3 regions of the Oceanobacillus iheyensis HTE831 genome follow, and region 3 is predicted to be linked to each of the others. Evidence: riboswitches for the same ligand, from Rfam matches in the RefSeq annotation. Region 3 holds a riboswitch; each other region holds the start of a gene.

Region 1 (4,281 bases), 650 kb from region 3:
GACATTTCCCAAAATGCAAGTTCGTATTCTTTCGCAATAATAAATTGTGTTTTGATTTTTTCCTTCTCTGCTTCTCCTGCTTGTTCAGCTAAAGTATTGAGCAGATCAATCATTTCTTGTGTGGATTCTTGGAACCAATCACTGCCATAGGTGTTCAACCAGTTCTGGTAAATTTTTTCCTTTGGCTTCGCATCCTTGTAGGTCAAACCAATATCTGCATACAACCAATAACATGGTAGCATTGCAGCTACAATTTGAGCTAAACTTCCGGACAGCGACGCGCGGTATAAATGTGATGTATACGCGTATGCAGTCGGTGCTGGTTTGAAATTCTCGATTTCAGCTTCTGTAATCTGTAAAATTTCTGCGTGCTCCTTATGCACCGTAAGTTCTGCTTCAGCGGTCTTCTTTGCTTTTTCTGCCAGTTTAGCGGCAATATGAAAGTCATCTGAATGAGCAGCCGCAAAAGCATGCACCTTCCCGTAATGTTTCAAATAATAGATATCTTGTAGAATATAATTTTTGAATGTTTCTAGTGGCAAATCACCACTTACGACCTTTTGTACAAATGGATGATTTAAACTTAACTGCCAGCTTTCTTTTGTTGCCTCACGCAATGAATCTGAAAAAAGCATAGAAAATCCCCCTTAATTTTGTTTAATAGCCTACTTCTACAACTGCGTTAACAATATACATTAAATCGTTTTTATCCTGCTGATCTTCCAAGAAAATCCCACTAGTTGTTGCCAAGCCTCCAGGTAAGACCTCAACAGTGACTGTACCATAAGGAATTAATTGTTTTATTTTGTCGTGATCCAATTTTTCCGTATCTAATGGAATACCCAGTTTTACATTTACTTTCATCTTATTTAAGTCAGCATCTGGTAAGATCTTCTTCATTCCTGGCATAGAATTGCTATGGATTGCATTCATTACAGCTCTTTCTGATGCAATATTCACGTTCTGTCCATGAACATCTACTCCTGTTCCTGTCTCGACAAATAGAAGATTTTCCAATTACTTTTCCTCCTTCGATAATGATACATATCCTTATAGTTCGTGAACTTGTTTGTATTTTTCTACTTTTTCATCAGTTAGAAAGTATATTTCATCGAGTAATGCCGGAATAAATGTTCCAGGCCCAGATGCTTTTTCCATTGCTAATTCAGCTGCAATACCATAACTTGTCACAGCATATATACCTGCTTGATAAAAGTCATCAACTACACTCACAAAAGGTCCGACAAAAGATGAAAGTAAACATCCGCTAGCCGTAATGTTTTGTAGCATTTCATGCCCGTTTGTACATAAAGCAGTTCGCTTACCATCTGTCACAACGTCAACTTTTCCAGTTGAGATGACAACCGTATCATATTTTTTAGCGACAGTTTTTGCGATTTCTGGTTCGTTTTCTTGAATAATGGAATCTGGCCCCTTTGCTTTTTCTAGCTTACCTGCCAACACAGCTATTTCCCCAGCATTAGCACGTATTGCAGCTAGCTTTACCGTTTTAAGTATGTCATCAATGATCTCCGTCCGAAAATCTGTACCTCCAACTGCAATGGGATCAAGAATAACTGGAACCCCATTCTTGTTTGCTGCCATTCCAGCCTTTAACATTGCTTCTCCCCGGTCTTCCGTTAATGTCCCCAGGTTTAGCACTACCGCGTCGGCGATTTCTCCATACTTTTTAGCTTCTCTTGGAGTATGAGACATCGCAGGTGACGCTCCGATAGCGATTAAGCCATTAGCAGAAAAATTAGATGCAACTTCATTGGTTATATTAAAAATAAACGGTTTATCTTGTTTAATCTTAGCAATAGCATCCACCAAAAATTCTCCTCTCCTATTAATTTAGAATAAAGAACAAATAAACCACCCCAAAATGGAGTGGTTTTATATACAGCTACAGAATAGGTATAGTCGCCAACTCCACTTTCCTACGCTGGTATTAACCAGTTCAGGTTCAAAGGGATCAAGAAATGCATCTTATCTCAGCCAAAATGGCACCCCTAGTGGATTTTTTTTTATTCTACCTACATCTTAGTTGATTTTTTCGTAAAAGTAAAATTATTCATATGAGTCAATTTTCATCGATGCTAAGTAATGATTGTTTTAAAAAGTTTGGATTATAATAATGACTTGGTGATATCCGAATGACATGATCCCTTAAAAAAACTTAAATACACGCACAAATGTAGATTTTCAAACTGAGACTAATTTAAAATAGCAACTCGTTTTGCAATCATATCAACGTTTCTTAGCATTTATTTTATAAAAACAAACGACGAAATAAAAAAAGTTTTAAAAAGGTATTGCTTTTTTATAGTTCTATGGATATAATATTACTTGTCCTTGATTTTAAGGATTGTCTGGTAGCGATAGCGAGAAGGTCACACCTGTTCCCATGCCGAACACAGAAGTTAAGCTTTTCAGCGCCAATGGTAGTTGGGGTTTTACCCCTGCAAGAGTAGGACGCCGCCAGGCAAGGATAATTTATCCTTAGATTGGATAGAATATGTAAGTATAACACATAGAAGTGTATGACCATATTTTCCATATCATAAGTCATATCGCGGGGTGGAGCAGTCTGGTAGCTCGTTGGGCTCATAACCCAAAGGTCGCAGGTTCAAATCCTGCCCCCGCAACCAAATTATTTACTATTACTTGAGTAAGATCCAGATTCACCATTGAAATACTGGATGCCATACATAAGTAAAAAAAGTTGGTCCGGTAGTTCAGTTGGTTAGAATGCCTGCCTGTCACGCAGGAGGTCGCGGGTTCGAGTCCCGTCCGGACCGCCATGAAAATTATATTAGAAGTTGTAGAACACATGGTTTGAATTGAAACCTGTGTTTTTTTAGTTTGTAGACATTATTTAGTCGTCCAATTTTTTTCTTTTTTCTTTTGTTTTTGCTATGATAGTTGGTAGTGAAGATAAAGAATGGTGATGTGAAATGGATGAGTTTTCTTTTATAGATTCGATTAAGCCGACATATTATCGACAGCCTTCTCTGTTAAAAGGAATTGGAGATGATGCTGCTGTTTTTCGTAGTTCAAAGGATATTGTTACGGCAGTAGATACTTTTGTAGAGGATGTACATTTTTCCCGTTCTACAATGGAACCGTATCATATCGGCTATCGAGCATTAGGGGCCAATATAAGTGATTTAGCAGCAATGGGAGCTTCACCTAGTTTCTATTTAGTATCTATTGTAATACCAAAGAATTGGACTCAAGCGGAGCTATCTCAGATATATTCAGGTATGGATGATTTAGCATCAAAGTATCATATGGATATTATTGGTGGAGATACTGTTTCCGGTAAGCAATTAACCATCTCTATTACAGTAATTGGATATACGATCACAAATAAAGCGCGATATCGTCAGCATGCAAAAGAAGGAGACATTGTCTTTGTTACGGGGACATTAGGAGACTCTCTAGCAGGGTTTCATATTCTGACCAGCGACAATGAAAACAACCGATATGTTGATCAAGATTTTTATATTCATCGGCATCGAAAACCGGAACCGAGAGTGGCTTTTGCGCAAGCTCTAGAAAGTCTGGACAGAGTATCTTTAAATGATGTAAGTGATGGGATTGCCAATGAGGCAAGTGAGATCGCAGAAGCTTCTAATGTGTCCATTGTATTACGTGAAAATGATATACCAGTTGCACCTTCCTTTTATCAATTTACGTATGAGCAACAATATCAGTGGAAATTGTCTGGTGGAGAGGATTTTGAACTCCTAGGGACAGTGGCTAAAGGTGACTGGGCTGTTGTAAATGAAGCTGCTGAGAAGACAAATACCCAATTGACGGTAATTGGAAGTGTTGTAGAAGAAGAAAAGCATCCTGTTTATATAGAAGATAATGCTATGCGTAAAGTGCTTAAGAAAAGCGGATATACGCATTTGAAGTAGGTGAATTAAATGAAAATACAGCTTGGTTCTCCGGAAGAAACAAAATCATTCGGCGAAAGACTAGCTAAGTCGTTGCGTCCGGGTGATGTTATTACGTTAGAAGGTCAGCTAGGTTCTGGTAAAACAACGTTTACGAAAGGAATTGCTTCTGGACTAGAAGTTAAGCGTCATATTACGAGCCCTACGTTTACAATTGTGAAAGAATACCGTGGGAAAATGCCTTTATATCATATGGATGTGTATCGTTTAGAGGATTCCCTGGAGGACATTGGTTTTGATGAATATTTTCATGGAAATGGAGTCTCTGTAGTGGAATGGGCTGGATTTATTGAGCCATTCTTACCCGTGGATCGTT
Region 2 (4,281 bases), 820 kb from region 3:
TTTCCAGCAGCAATCATAGATTCCAATTCGGTGGAAGTTAACGTACCGATATTAATTAAAACGGCATTTGAAATTGCCGCAATTTGTTCAACTTCTTCTATCGCTTTTGCCATAATTGGTGAACCGCCAAATGAAAGTAAACCATTGGCAGAGAAGTTCATTACTACTTGATTAGTTAGGTGATGCACAAGTGGTTTAGTGTCACGTACCTGTTTAATAATATCGACCTGCATATTTATCTCCCTTTCCTTAATATCTCCATTACCTTTCTCGAGTCGCCCAATGATTCGTTGGTCCATTACCATTACCGAGCTCAAATGATTTGGATATTGCAACAGTAACAAAGTCTTTTGAGTGTCGAACTGCTTCTACAATGGAGTACCCCTTAGCAAGATAACTAGTAATAGCAGCAGAATAGGTGCACCCTGTGCCATGGGTGTTTTTGGTATTAATTCTTTCAGCTGAAAATGTATGGATCTTAGATCCGTCATATAGAAAGTCTATTGCTTCCCCTTCCATGTGACCACCTTTTATTAATGCCGCATCTGCGTGGAAATGATCAACAATGTGTTTTGCCGCATCTTTCATATCTTCTACTGTTTCAATAGAATTTCCAGTAATAAATTCTGCCTCTGGAATATTCGGCGTCACTAGTGCCGTTTGAGGGAGTAAACTTTCTCTTAAAAATGAACGAGCTTCTTTATCTATAAGGGAATCACCACTGGTAGCAACCATAACCGGATCCATAACATAAGGTGCATTCAGTTTCTCTATTTTTTTTGAGATGATTTCCATCATTTGTTTATTGGCAATCATTCCCGTTTTAAAAGCGTGGATAGGCATATCTTCCAGGATAGCTTCAAGTTGGTCTTCGATCATATTGATTGGCATATGATGGACCGAAGTTACACCAGTAGTATTTTGAGCGACTACGGAAGTAATGACAGACATGCCATACGTTTGTAGCTCTTGAAATGTTTTTAAATCTGCTTGTATGCCAGCTCCGCCACTTGGGTCTGTGCCAGCAATCGTTAATGCACATGGTACATTCTTCATTTTTTAATATCCTCCTTTATTGAGGGCCACTCCTCCGTGGATATAGCCATTTCCCAAAATAAGTATTCTAATTGACAACTTTTTCGGAAAGCAATTTTCATATTTGTTTTTTCTTTTTCTGAAGCATGTCTTGCGTGTTCGTCAAGACGTGCACACATTTCTTCAACATCTTGCTCTGTATTTGCATAACATTGTATCCAAATTTGAAATGGATGATTATCCGATGGTTGCCATATTTCATTTATATATTTTCCGATCTCATAGTACGTCCAAGGGCATGGTAAAAGCGCACTAATTGCTTCTCCAGTAGTTCCTGTTTGGGCATGATACATCATATGTTTAACATAATGATCTCCTGTTGGAGGCAATGGCAGTTCTTGTAAGTCTTCGTAGTTTACATTAATATAGTCACAAAAACACAGATGAGCTTGTATTTCGTCATGTAGAGAAAACTGCATAAGCTCACTAAAGTAAGCAATGTCGTCCCGGTGATCGGCATTTCCGATGGCCATGCCGATTGTTTTCATAAACCCATTTAAATAAGCATAATCTGCTTGAACATAATGACGAACTGCATCTACAGGTAGTATTCCCTTTCCTACCCCTTCCACAAACGGATGAGCTTTTATAAGTGCAAAAATATCTTCGTTTTCCTTTCTTAGTTCTTCTGAGAAATTCATGAATAATCCCTCCTCTGAATGTGTGAAAGTTCTGTATGATGGACTCTAGATAATATAAACCAACCTATGCAAGCTCCTGAAACACTACTAACGATGAATGCTGGTAGAAATGCAAGTGCACCAACACTTGAGCCCATTAAAAAATTAGCAAAAGGAACGGCAAGGAGCGAACCAACTATCCCAGTACCTAATATTTCTCCTGTTACTGCTAAACGATGACGCCGCCATTTTCGATAAAGTATCCCTGCAAAAAAAGCGCCAATCATTCCTCCGGGAAAAGCTAGTAATGTTCCTAGCCCTAAGAGATTTCGAAGTAAACCAATCATTAAAGCAACACCAACAGCAGGTCCTGGACCAAGTAACACTGCTGCCATAACATTTACTGCATGTTGAACAGGATACGCTCGTGCGACACCAGCAGGGAACCATAATAACTGTGAACCAATCGTTCCAATGGCAACAAGGACAGCCATCAATGTTAAGACGCGGGTGTTTTTCACTTTATCTCTCCTTTTTAAAACAAACAAAAAACCAGGTCCAATTAAAGGACCTGGTTTTGGTATACTGAGAATGTAATCATCAAAATTATTGACTACTTCCCTACGCTGGTATTAACCAGATCAGGTCCATAAGAGTCGGAAAGTAGGTGCTTTCCTCTCAGCCCACACATAGTACTGGGCACCCCTAGTAGTTGCTTTTCGTATTTATTTACTTCATATTAACTGTAACAAAATAAATAAATTCTGTCATCTGAATACATAAAATTGGGATTCAAAGGGGACTGAGATAGATGCTTCAATTAAGAGAACTAGAATATCGACAAGGTGACCACATCTTGTTTTCGACGTTTCATTTAACGATTCAAGAAGGGGAAGTTGCAGCGATTCATTCCTCCTTAAATGTTAGGCAGATGTTAATAAAAATGATTGTTGGAGATAAAAAAATTAATAACGGTAGTATCGAATTAAATGGAATTACATTAAAAGATAAAGTGGAGTACTTTCAAGCGTTAGGACTTCAATTATTGAATAACGGCCTTTACGAACGGATGAATATAAAAGAATATTTTCGATTTATGGAAAAATTATATCAAACGAATGTCAATCATCAAGATTTGATTGAAAAATTACAATTACATGAAGTGAAGGATAAGCCAATTAGTAAATTAACAGAGTCTGAACAAAAGCGGGTTCATTATGGGAAAGCAATTATTCAGGATGCAAGTATTTATCTTTTTGAAGAGCCGGATTTAAATGTTGACTTAGAAACGAAACGAGTATTGGTTCATGTTTTAAACCATCTTAAGCAGAATAAAAAAGGTGTATTAATACTGACATCCAATATGGAAAGTGCAATTACATTAGCAGAAAGAGTTTACCGACTTAACGAGGAAGGGTTACAAACAGTTGAAATTAAAACAGAAGAAAACGAAGAGAAGCAAGAGATAGACGAAGTTTCAGAAGAAGAGTTAGGAAAGCAAGATTTTTCTTTTCAGCTAAATAAAATACCTTCGAAAGTAAATGACAAGATAGTACTACTTGATCCTCCAGAGATTGACTACATTGAAAGTGATGAAGGTCAAGCTGTAGTACATATGAAAGGGTCATCGTTTCGAACAGCATTTACGCTTCGTCAATTAGAAGAAAAATTAGAACATCAAGGATTTTTCCGATGTCATCGATCTTATATCGTAAATTTACAAAAAGTACGAGAAGTAATTACCTGGACGAGAAATAGTTACAGTCTTGTTTTGCAAGATAAAGAAAAAACTCAAGTACCTTTATCGAAAGCAAAGTTGGTTGAATTAAAGCAAATTTTAGGAGTCGATTAAGCTCCATTTAACCTATTAGGTACTCCATTCATCGGAAATTTAGTGCGAAGACCTTGATATAACAGTATTCTGAAGATGCAAATGAAAATTGGATTTTCAGGAGGGAATTACATGACTTCAGTCATTGAGGTAAGTCATTTAGAAAAAGTTTATCAAAATAAGCAAGCACTTAACGATGTAACTTTTCAAGTCGAGAAAGGAGAGACATTCGGTTTTTTAGGACCAAGTGGCTCAGGAAAAACAACCACAATAAAAATATTAACTGGACAATTAACACACACTTCTGGAATAGCAAAAGTATTTGGTGTACCAGTTCAACAATTAAAATCGCCAGCTCAACGAAAACGATTTGGAGTGGTTACAGATAATAGTGGTTTGTATAACCGTCTCACTATCTACGATAATTTAAAAACGTATGCGCAATTATATGATGTGCAAGAGAACCGCATTAATGAAGTGTTAGAGATGGTTCGTTTACAAAATGAAGCAAAGCAACAAGTTGCCAAGTTATCAAAAGGTATGACACAGCGCGTGCTCTTGGCAAGAGCATTACTTCATAACCCTGAAATATTATTCTTGGATGAGCCAACTTCAGCATTAGATCCCGTGAACTCGAAGCACATTCATGAAGGATTAAAAGAATTGAATAAACAAGGAACAACGGTATTTTTAACAACACATGATATGGAAGAAGCAGATCATTTATGTCATCGT
Region 3 (4,281 bases):
AATGTATTAGAAAAATTTGTTAGAATTATACGGACCCCCTTTGTGAGGAAGACCAAGGTGGGCCCCCGATGTATGAACAACCGAGGGTTCCCATCCCATTCGTGTTGGTGTTGTAAGCGCAGTATTTTCTGAAACGATTTCTTAAATCCATTTATCTATTGAGTATATTCTTGGGTCCTAAACCCTGAAATTCTTAGTACTTAGAAATTAAAATCCAATTGACTGTTTTCTTGCTTTTCTACACCTTTCATATACTTAATTCTTCGTTGAGCTGCTGCATTAGAAACTTGTTCATCCGCATGGTATGAGGAACGAACTAATGGACCAGATTCACAATGAGAAAAGCCTTTTTCTAGGGCGATATTTTTCAATTCTTCAAATTCATCTGGATGGTAATAGCGTACTACCTCTAGATGCTTTTTCGTTGGCTGTAAATATTGGCCAAGTGTAACAATATCCACATTATGCGCTAATAAATCATCCATCGCCTGAATAATCTCATCTTTTTCTTCTCCAAGGCCAACCATGATACTTGATTTCGTCGGTGTATTAGGAGCTATCTCTTTTACCCGTCGTAGTAACTCTAAAGAACGATCGTACATAGCTCTTGCTCGCACTCGTTTTGTAAGTCTTCGTACGGTTTCAATATTATGATTAAAAATATCTGGTCCACTATCCATTAATGTATGGAGACTTTCATAATCTCCTTTCATATCCGAAGGCAAAATTTCAATAGTACAACCAGGATTCTTTCTACGAATAGCTCGGACAGTTTCCGCAAACACTGCTGCACCGCCATCATTTAAATCATCTCTCGCCACTGCTGTTACTACCACATGTTTTAACCCCATTACGGTGACAGAATCAGCCACACGTTCTGGTTCTCCCCAATCTAGTTCATTTGGTAACCCTGTTTTTACTGCACAGAACCGGCAACCTCTTGTACATGTATCTCCTAAAATCATAAAAGTAGCTGTTTTTCGTTCGCTCCAGCATTCATGTAAGTTTGGACAGCGCGCTTCTTCACAAACCGTGTTTAACCGATTATCACGCATCAACTTTTTTAAATTTCGATACGATTTGTTCGTATTAATTCTTGTTTTTAACCAATCTGGCTTACGTACATGCGTTTGTTGATTAGACATGTGAAACAGCTCCTTTTATATTATTCTCTGAATAATTTGATTCGGCAATCTGGTACACTTCTTTCCACTGTTCTTCTGTCAACGTTATTGGCTCTAATTCGATATTTAAAATTTCTGAAAAACCTTGTTGAAAAGCATTACGCACCCTTTCATAGGATTGCTTTTCTCCTAATTCTGCATTAATGGTAGTCGCTCTTTCATAGAATCTTTGCTTTTTTCTTTCTTTCATTTGGTCTGCAGGAAATTGAAATAAATCAAATAGCATCTCCACATTCATCGATAAAGGAATTGATCCATGTTGAAGAAGTATGCCTCTTTTCCTTATTTGTGCATTTCCAGAAATCTTCTTGCCCTTTGCAACTAATTCATAAAATGCAGGTTGCTCAAAACATATATTGCTTCGACCTTTAGAGGATGGCTCATGAGCATGATCCACTTCAATCCCTAGCAATTGATAAGCTCTTACTATACCTTTGGATAAATCGAAATAAGCTTGTCGAATTGATGAGGCAACTTTTTCATGCTTCTCTGAAATGACAATACTGTAGGTCAATTCATCATCATGCAAGACAGCACTTCCACCAGTCATTCTTCTTACCAATTGACATTGATGCTTTTTAATTCCTTGAAGATCAATCTTTCCATCTACCTTTTGGAAATATCCTATAGAGAGTGTTGGTTTATTCCATCGATAAAATCGCAATGTTGGTGGAATTTCACCTTTTTGATGCCAATGCAACAAAGCTTCATCTAGCGCCATATTAATTGCTGCATCTTGTGGAGTGTTTTCTAAAAACGCCCATTTTTCTCGCAAAAATAGTTCCTCCTTAGCGAATCTCTTCACTTTAGACAAACAAAAAAGACCACATTCATCATGAGAGAATGCAGTCAACATACGTATGCCTATTGACCACACTTCCTCACGCAGGCATTATCCTGTTCGAGTACAAAGGGTCTAAACGGTCCGATGTTCATCTCAGCTATTTACCATAGCTCCCCTAGTGTGAAAAAATTCTATTTAGATGTCATTTACTAACAACCCAAGCTTACCAATAATGGAATATAATGTAAAGATAATTTTTACTCATTTGATTTATCAATCATTTTTTTACTCTTAGGTCAGGTTTTCGCTTGATTCCATCCAATCTTTACCTTCAATTTTTCTGGTTACTAACATACTTGAAACAGTGTCACCAGTAACGTTAATCATTGTTGCAGGTGGGTCAACAACTACTCCAATAGCGGTTATGATGGGTAGAGCTTCCATTGGCAATCCATACAGTGTAATGATCATCATCTCTCCCATAAACCCTCCGCCTGGAATCCCGCTCATAACAATACCAGACAATAAACAAATTCCAATAGCAGTTAGAAAAGTGTCAAATCCGGAGAAATCCATATTAAATACCCCAAAAACAAAGGCAATTTTAAGCATTGCCGATAGACATGACCCATCCATATGAATCGTTGCTCCTAAAGGAAGCACCGTTTCGCGAACATCTTTAGGAACGCCAATACGCTTCGCCGCTTGTAAGTTCACAGGTAGCGCAGCGATGCTACTTCCAGTACCAAGTGAGGTTGCTGCAGGAGCTAAGATATTTTTCCAAAAACGAGTAACTCCCTTCTTACCACCAGCAAGAAATGCATATAAGGTAAATCCAATTGCAAAGTATAGGACCGAAACCGGGTAGTAAATGATGATTGCTTTTGCATAATCACCTATCAATTCCGCCCCAAACTCTCCTACAAGTGCTGCAAAGTATGCTCCTAGACCGATTGGAGCATAGTACATCACAAGTTTTATGATTCTCATAAATACTTCAGATGCACTAGTTAAAAACGTAGCGAATGGTCTTCCTTTTTCTCCAGTTAGGCCAGTCGCTACCCCAATTAATACAGAAAAAACAATGAGCGCTAACATGTTGTCACGGGAGAATAAATCAACAAAATCTGGTACTGTAAACGTATTAACCAATTGTTCTGATAGGTTTTGTTCTTCCACATTTTCTGGTGTATCTAATGGAATATTTACACCAGAACCCGGTTCAAAAATAACTGTAGCAACTAACATAAACACAGACGCAATTATTCCTGTAACTACAAAAACTGTAATCATCGAGCCCATAATTTTACCAAGACGTTTCATACTATCCATAGCAGCAATCGCTGATGATATGGTGAAGAAAACTAATGGTATTACAATCATAAATAACAAATTAATAAATAAATCCCCAAGTGGTTTGATAATTGTCGCATCTTCACCAAATACAATCCCTATGATACTTCCAATAATGATCGATGCCAGTAAAATAATAGGAAATCGATATGCTTTGAATTTTTCTTTCATATTTCTCACCTTCACTATGTAATGTAATTTCACTTTGCCAACTTAGTATATTCTACTCCTTTTTGTATTGAAGTCCAAGAGGAAAATGAAGTAATAATTCTATATTGATTAAGATTTTATGCTAGACATCAAAATAGTTCTGTCATATTATATTCATTATGTATTTTTTAAACATAGAGGGGAGATTATATGACAGAGAAATTCTCTCGAAATACCATTCTAGCTATCTTCATGATTGGTACATTCGCGATAGGAATGACAGAATATGTTGTTACTGGATTACTAACACAATTCGCTACAGACCTAGATGTTTCAGTGTCCACTACCGGACTTCTATTAAGTATTTATGCTATCAGCGTTGCTGTATTCGGTCCTATCTTACGGATGATTACAGTAAAGTACTCACCAAAACCCTTATTAATTGGTTTAATATCTATATTTATTATAAGTAATATCGTCGCAGCACTAGCTCCAAATTTTGACGTGCTACTACTATCAAGATTGCTATCAGCGACCATGCATGCACCTTTTTTCGGTTTAACCATGAGTCTTGCTGTTGAAATTTCTAAACCAGAAAAAAGAACGAGTGCCATTGCTGCAGTTCAAGGTGGGTTAACCATCGCTGTAATGCTAGGTGTTCCATTCGGCTCGTTTGTTGGAGGGTATTTTGATTGGAGACTTGTTTTTTGGATCATTGCCTTATTAGGTGCGATTACCTTAATTGGTTTAATTATAGTTACACCTAACATTAAGCCAGCAGTACAACCGAAACTTAGAAAAGAATTAACC

The links. Region 3 has a riboswitch for thiamine pyrophosphate ahead of OB_RS06730 (lipoate--protein ligase family protein). Riboswitches for the same ligand answer to the same signal wherever they lie in the genome.
Region 1: it holds a riboswitch for thiamine pyrophosphate, as region 3 does, so the genes downstream of both, thiM (hydroxyethylthiazole kinase) here and OB_RS06730 (lipoate--protein ligase family protein) in region 3, are expected to answer to the same signal.
Region 2: it holds a riboswitch for thiamine pyrophosphate, as region 3 does, so the genes downstream of both, thiW (energy coupling factor transporter S component ThiW) here and OB_RS06730 (lipoate--protein ligase family protein) in region 3, are expected to answer to the same signal.

What each region holds. Positions count from the first base shown of each region.
Region 1 covers NC_004193.1:676,898-681,178, forward strand. The annotation lists gene tenA (thiaminase II) at 1-635, opposite strand, end outside; gene OB_RS03515 (Lin0512 family protein) at 658-1,017, opposite strand; gene thiM (hydroxyethylthiazole kinase) at 1,051-1,830, opposite strand; TPP riboswitch at 1,921-2,024, opposite strand; rRNA gene rrf (5S ribosomal RNA) at 2,372-2,487, shown strand; tRNA gene OB_RS03530 (tRNA-Met) at 2,575-2,651, shown strand; tRNA gene OB_RS03535 (tRNA-Asp) at 2,728-2,804, shown strand; gene thiL (thiamine-phosphate kinase) at 2,958-3,926, shown strand; gene tsaE (tRNA (adenosine(37)-N6)-threonylcarbamoyltransferase complex ATPase subunit type 1 TsaE) at 3,936-4,281, shown strand, end outside.
Region 2 covers NC_004193.1:502,617-506,897, forward strand. The annotation lists gene thiM (hydroxyethylthiazole kinase) at 1-233, opposite strand, end outside; gene thiD (bifunctional hydroxymethylpyrimidine kinase/phosphomethylpyrimidine kinase) at 262-1,056, opposite strand; gene tenA (thiaminase II) at 1,053-1,736, opposite strand; gene thiW (energy coupling factor transporter S component ThiW) at 1,733-2,236, opposite strand; TPP riboswitch at 2,317-2,432, opposite strand; gene OB_RS02600 (LytTR family transcriptional regulator DNA-binding domain-containing protein) at 2,527-3,567, shown strand; gene OB_RS02605 (ABC transporter ATP-binding protein) at 3,679-4,281, shown strand, end outside.
Region 3 covers NC_004193.1:1,323,371-1,327,651, reverse strand. The annotation lists gene lipA (lipoyl synthase) at 201-1,145, opposite strand; gene OB_RS06730 (lipoate--protein ligase family protein) at 1,138-1,959, opposite strand; TPP riboswitch at 2,046-2,155, opposite strand; gene OB_RS06725 (dicarboxylate/amino acid:cation symporter) at 2,260-3,492, opposite strand; gene OB_RS06720 (MFS transporter) at 3,682-4,281, shown strand, end outside.